3 regions of the Kurthia sp. ISK08 genome follow, and region 2 is predicted to be linked to each of the others. Evidence: riboswitches for the same ligand, from Rfam matches in the RefSeq annotation. Region 2 holds a riboswitch; each other region holds the start of a gene.

Region 1 (2,269 bases), on a different contig from region 2:
ATGACTCCTACCATTTTACTTTATTATTTTAAAAATTTTGCTTTTAATGCATCTGCTTTGTCTGTTGCTTCCCATGGAACATTTAAATCTGTGCGTCCAAAATGACCATAAGCTGCTGTTTGTTTATATATAGGACGACGTAAATCAAGCATTTTAATAATACCTGCTGGACGTAAGTCAAATAATTCACGAACAGCTTCTACAAGTTCTGCTTCTGTTACTTTGCCTGTGCCGAATGTATCGATTGCGATTGATACAGGTTGTGCTACACCGATTGCATATGCTAGCTGTACTTCTGCTTTATCTGCAAGACCAGCAGCTACGATGTTTTTCGCTACATAGCGCGCTGCATAAGCACCTGAGCGGTCAACTTTTGTAGCATCTTTACCAGAGAATGCACCACCACCATGACGTGCATAACCACCGTAAGTATCAACAATAATTTTACGACCTGTTAAACCTGCATCACCTTTTGGTCCACCAATTACAAAACGACCTGTTGGATTAATAAAGTATTTTGTATCTGCATCTAATAATTCAGCAGGTACAACTTCCGCAATCACATGTTTACGAAGGTCTTCATTGATTTGTTCTAATGTTACTTCCTCATCATGTTGTGTTGAGATAACGATTGTATCCACACGCACAGGGTGGTTATTTTCATCGTATTCTACCGTGACTTGTGTTTTACCATCTGGACGTAAATACTTTAATAATCCTGATTTGCGAACTTCTGTTAAGCGACGTGATAATTTATGCGCTAGACTAATTGGTAGCGGCATTAGTTCAGGTGTTTCATTATTTGCATAACCGAACATTAAACCTTGGTCGCCAGCACCGATTGCTTCGATATCTTCATCTGTCATGCTTCCTTCACGTGCTTCTAAAGCTTGGTCAACACCTTGTGCAATATCAGGTGACTGTTCACCGATTGCTACAAGTACAGCTAGGTTTTCTGCATCAAAACCATATTTACCACGTGTATAACCGATTTCTTGAACTGTTTCACGAACAATTCCTTTAATATCTACATACGTAGATGTTGTAATTTCTCCTGCTACTAACACAAGTCCTGTTGTAACAGTTGTTTCACATGCTACACGAGCATTTGGATCTTTTGCGATGATTGCATCTAAAATCGCATCTGAAATTTGGTCACAAATTTTATCAGGGTGTCCTTCCGTAACACTTTCTGATGTAAATAATCGACGTTGAGCCATAATTGGTTTCCTCCTATACGAGATCGCCTCGAAAAAAGATACGGTACTCTTTATCCATGTGTGTTTCTTCTATATAAATGTAGAAAAAACTCCAAGCCAGCCTATGCTGCTTTTTACACGAGGATTTTTTTTATAGAAAGTGCCAGTATATACGTAATAAAAAGGTAGTTGTTCCACCACCATATATTTTGAAATAAAAAAACCCTCTCACTCATACAGTATGAGAGAAAGGGGTTATTTCGTAAGCACCTTTCACTCTTATCGTTCAAGGAATGAATCCTTGCATTCAGATTAGCACCAGCGCATCTCGTGAAATGAAATGCAGGTTGCCGGGTTTCATAGGGCCTGACCCTCCACCAGCTCGGGATAAGAGTATCCGTTCATAGCCTATGTTAGTAGAATTATACGTCGATGTCAACCTCAATCTGAATATGACTTAAATGTTATACCTATATATAGAGTGTTTTAAATAAAGTATATATATAATTTGTCCTAAACATGATAAAATGTTAAAAAAATAAAAAAACATATCATATTAGTATAGACTAATTCTTTTAATGTGTTATACTAATTCCATAAATGATGACTAACCACATTTGTGGGTACAATAAATACGAAAAAAGGATGGTATATACACATTATGAATTCAGTAGAAATGATGAATGAACTGAACACACTTCTATCAGGTAATAACATTAAAGAACAACTAACTGTTCCAGAATTAGTTGAAAAAGCAACATCTCGCGGTGAAGCGATTTTAACAGTTGATGGTGCATTACGTGCTAACACAGGTAAATATACAGGTCGTTCTCCTAAAGATAAGTTTATGGTTGAAGAAGCGTCTTCAAAAGATCATATTGATTGGGGTTCAGTAAACCGTCCAATCTCATCTGAAGTATTTGATGCCCTTTATACAAAAGTAATTAATTATCTTAAAGAAAAAGAAGAAGTGTTCGTATTCAAAGGTTTTGCTGGTGCTGACGCTGAAACACGTTTAGCAATCCGCGTTGTGAACGAATATGCTTGGCATAATCTATTTGCACATAATC
Region 2 (2,269 bases):
GATTAGAACTTGTCCTTTTGATGGTTGTTCAAGTAGATTCACACAACGAATTAATGTACTTTTACCAGCACCACTATAGCCAATAACACCATGAATTTCTCCAGCAGGTACTGTAAGATTGACATCTCTTACAGCAGTTACGACTTTTTTATTTGAAACGAAATTTTTCTCAATATTTTTCAGCTCAATCATAGATGACTCCTCCTTTTCAATCTAACCGTTTACTTATCGAATACAGGGATTACTGCACCGTCAAATTCATCTTCAATGAATTTTTTCACTGTCTCTGAGTGATAAGCTTTAACGAATTTTTTCACATCTGCGTCATTTTTATGTGATTCTTCTACAACAATTGCGTTAATATGTGGTGAATCTGTATTTTCACGTAGTAGCGCTGTTTTTGGATCAATGCCTGCTTCTAAAACGAAGTTCGTATTAATCATTGCTGCATCTACTTCGTCTAATTGACGTGGTAATTGTGAAGCTTCTAGTTCTACAAATTTAAATTTATTTTTGTTTTCTGCAATATCTTTCGGTGTTGCCAATTTATCGCCCGTATCTTTTAGAGAAATAACTTTTTTACTTGCTAGTACTTGTAAGGCACGATCACCATTCGCCGCATCATTTGGAATTGCGATTGTTGAACCCGCTTTTAAATCTTCTAATTTCTTCACTTTTTTCGAATATAAACCCATTGGCGTTAAAATTGTTGTACCAACTGATACAAGGTTTTCATTTTTCTCTTTGTTGAAGTTCGCTAAGAAAGTTAGTGTTTGGAAACTGTTTGCATCCAAGTCGCCTTCTACAAGAGAAGTATTCGGTAATACATAATCAGAGAATGCTTTAATCTCAACATCTAAACCATCTTTTTTCGCTACTTCGGCTGCTTTTTTTGCGATTTCTTCGTGTGGTCCGCCCGTTACACCTAATACTAATTTGTTATCTTCGGCTGCTGCTTGGCTATCTTCTGTCTTCTTCCCACATGCTGCTAAAACTGATGCTGATAATACAAGTGATAATACGATTCCTGTTGCTTTTTTCATAAATAAAACGCTCCTTTTTGTATGTAGCATATAAAAAAACCTCTCTTAACAAAAAGAGAGGTGAAAGTGTTGGTTTTACCTCTCTTATCTATCAAGATTGTGTCATCTTGCTGGAATTAGCACCTTTCACAATACCGATGTATTGGAAGGTTGCCGAGCTTCATAGGGCCAGTCCCTCAGCTACTCTTGATAAGAGATTTTATATTTTTATATAACTATTTGATATATTCAATCTATAGCTAATTTTCAGTAAAGTCAAACATTATTTTCTTGAGAAAACAAAATTAATGCACTTTCGAGCGGAAAACAGTCGAAAATTCAGGTAGATGTGCAATACGTTCTACAGCTTCAACTAATCGTTCAGGCGATACGAGTAAACCAACGCGAACGTAACCCTCGCCATGTAGACCGAATCCGTTACCTGCTGCAACTGCAACAGAAGCTTTCTCTAAGAGAAGATCTGCAAAAGCTTCACTCGTATAACCTTCAGGCACTTTTAACCAAGCAAAAAAACTACCTGCAGGTGCAGTGACAGACCATCCAACCTTTGAACATGCTTGAATCAGTGCTTCACGACGAGCTTCATATACAGCCAATTGTTCTTCTACACAATCTTGTGGACCTGTTAATGCATGTGCTGCGGCAACTTGAATCGCTGGGAAAATGCTGCAATAAAGATGATCTTGTAGCAAATTAAGTCCTGCAATCACTTCTTTATTCCCGACAGCAAAGCCAACACGCCATCCTGCCATATTATACGTTTTCGATAAGGTATAAAATTCAACACCGATCTCTTTTGCACCCTCTGTTTGTAAAAAGCTAGATGGTTTTACATCATCAAAACCAAGCGCTCCATAAGCGAAGTCATGCATAACAACGAAGTCATGTTGTTTTGCAAGCTGTACCGTTTCTTCAAAAAATGCAGGTGTCGCTGTAGCACCTGTAGGATTATTCGGGTAATTCAAATACATCAATTTTGCACGTTCTAAAATATCAGGTGCAATTTCCGCATAATCAGGTAAAAACTGATTTTCAGCAAGAAGTGGCATCGTTTCAAAGTTTACATGACTAAGTGCGACACCTGATAAATAGTCGGGATAGCCAGGATCAGGAAGTAACATGGTATCGCCAGCATTTAAGAGTGTCATCGGCAGTTCTACTAGACCAGCTTTCGCACCGAATAGCACAGCGACTTCTGTTTCAGCATCGAGTGTTACATCATATTC
Region 3 (2,269 bases), on a different contig from region 2:
CGTTGAGTCTGTAAAAACAGTTTCTGAGCTATATGCACCACTTTCAGGTGAAGTAGTAGAAGTAAATGAGGAGTTAGAAGATAGCCCAGAGCTAGTAAACGAATCACCTTACGAAAAAGCTTGGATGGTTGTCGTAAAACCTTCTGACGCTGCACAACTAGAAGCTTTATTAACTGCTGAACAATATGAAGAAGTAGTCGCAGGTTAATAGCACCCCTTTCATGTAGGTGCGCGTTTTCATGCCGATTTGATTAGAAGACACTGATTTCAGTTGTCTTCTTTTTTTTATTTTTTGTAAAGTATGTAAAGTTTTTTCTATGCACTTTTTTTATAAGCACTATTCCTACAAAAATATACCGAAAATATGGTATAAATAAAGTAAGAAAGAACAGAAAAAAGAATAAGGAATCAGATGGGATGGTGTGTATGAAGATTATTGAGAAAGTCCTCATTGTAGAAGGTAGACAAGATTGTTTACAGTTAAAGCCTATTTTGAATGAACCTGTTGAGATTGTCTGTACAAACGGAACTGTAAGTCCTCATCGTTTAGATGAACTATTACAACCTTATGAGAGTTGTGATTTTTATGCATTTTTCGATGCAGATGATATGGGCGAGAAACTTCGTAAGCTTGTACAACAAGAATATCCCAATACACATCATCTTTATACATTACCGCGTTACGGTGGTGTTGAACGCACGCCGCGTTATCATTTAGCAAAAGTGTTACAAGGAGCTAAATTTAAGATTAAGTCAGGTTACTTATTAGATAAAGGATGACAATAATGCAAGAATGGACACGTGAACAATGGGAAGAACAAGTGAAGTCCCAAGAAAAAACAGCTTTTTACCTCTATACACCAATGTGTGGGACTTGCCAAGTTGCATCAAGAATGATGGATGTAACGGAGCAAGCAATCGAACATGTTTCAATGGGAAAAGCCAACTTAAATTATATGGAGCAATTAGCGTATGACTTTGAAATTGAAAGTGTACCTTGCCTTCTTATTACGCAAAATGGCGAGTTAGTAGAGAAAATTTATGCCTTTCAGTCAGTACCACATTTATTTGAAAAAATTTTAAAGAAGTATTGACCTTTCAATTTAGAAGTGATAAAGTATCTACAATAACTAAATGAACTTAATTCGTTGCTCTTATAAAGAGAGGTGGAGGGAAGTGCCCTATGAAGCCCGGCAACCATCACATTATGTGAAAAGGTGCCAATTCACGCAAGGACTGTATGGTCTTTGAGAGATGAGAGAACGGTTTAGCATATTTTATGATGTTTAAACCCTTCTGTTGTCTGACAGAAGGGGTTTTTTTATGAATAAAGTTCGAAAAAGGTGGGAAACAATTTGATTCAACTCAGCAATGTGACAAAACAATATAAAACTTCAAATGGTCCCCTCACAGCTGTCGATCAAGTAAACTTAACTATCCAAGATGGTGAAATCTTCGGTATTATCGGTTACAGTGGTGCTGGTAAGAGTACGATGATTCGTTTATTTAATGGCTTAGAGAAACCAACAAGTGGTTCTGTAATTGTAAATGGTGAAGATATTTCAAAAATTAAAGGTGCTAAACTTCGTGCAGCACGTCATAAAATTAGTATGGTATTCCAACATTTCAATCTACTTTGGTCAAGAACAGTAGAAGAGAATATCGCTTTTCCTTTAGAAATTGCAGGTATTGATTCAGCTGCGAAAAAGAAGAAAGTAGCTGAATTAATTGAACTTGTTGGGTTAACAGGACGCGAAAAGGCTTATCCATCACAATTATCAGGTGGTCAAAAACAACGTGTAGGGATTGCGCGTGCACTTGCAAATGACCCAGAAGTATTACTCTGTGATGAAGCTACATCAGCATTAGACCCTGAAACAACGGATTCAATTTTAGACTTATTACGCAGTGTAAATGAAAAACTCGGTATTACGATTATTTTAATTACACATGAGATGCACGTTATTCGTAAAATCTGTCATCGTGTAGCCGTAATGGAGCAAGGGAAAGTCGTAGAAGAAGGCGATGTTCTTCAAGTATTCGACGCACCACAGGCACCTGTTACACAACGATTCGTTCAACAAGTAACGAATACAGTAGGGCAACAAGAGTCGATTGAACAAATTAAAGAACAATACCAACATGGCAAGTTAATTAAATTATTCTTTGTCGGCTCAAAAACAGAGCAACCGATTATGACACAACTCATTCGTCAGTTTAATGTCGATGTAAATATTGTACATGGCAATATATCTCCGACAAAAAGTGG

The links. A riboswitch is a leader RNA that binds a small molecule or an ion and turns the genes downstream of it on or off. The one in region 2 is predicted to bind S-adenosylmethionine.
Region 1: another riboswitch for S-adenosylmethionine. It lies ahead of metK (methionine adenosyltransferase); the one in region 2 lies ahead of ACKVQX_RS10990 (MetQ/NlpA family ABC transporter substrate-binding protein).
Region 3: another riboswitch for S-adenosylmethionine. It lies ahead of ACKVQX_RS09045 (methionine ABC transporter ATP-binding protein); the one in region 2 lies ahead of ACKVQX_RS10990 (MetQ/NlpA family ABC transporter substrate-binding protein).

Annotation. Positions count from the first base shown of each region.
Region 1 is NZ_JBJXHL010000002.1:23,882-26,150, reverse strand. It holds gene metK (methionine adenosyltransferase) at 24-1,220, opposite strand; SAM riboswitch class I at 1,476-1,593, opposite strand; gene pckA (phosphoenolpyruvate carboxykinase (ATP)) at 1,861-2,269, shown strand, end outside.
Region 2 is NZ_JBJXHL010000005.1:181,987-184,255, forward strand. It holds gene ACKVQX_RS10985 (methionine ABC transporter ATP-binding protein) at 1-192, opposite strand, end outside; gene ACKVQX_RS10990 (MetQ/NlpA family ABC transporter substrate-binding protein) at 222-1,043, opposite strand; SAM riboswitch class I at 1,125-1,239, opposite strand; gene ACKVQX_RS10995 (pyridoxal phosphate-dependent aminotransferase) at 1,328-2,269, opposite strand, start outside.
Region 3 is NZ_JBJXHL010000004.1:65,547-67,815, reverse strand. It holds gene gcvH (glycine cleavage system protein GcvH) at 1-208, shown strand, start outside; gene ACKVQX_RS09055 (toprim domain-containing protein) at 427-780, shown strand; gene ACKVQX_RS09050 (thioredoxin family protein) at 786-1,094, shown strand; SAM riboswitch class I at 1,152-1,261, shown strand; gene ACKVQX_RS09045 (methionine ABC transporter ATP-binding protein) at 1,356-2,269, shown strand, end outside.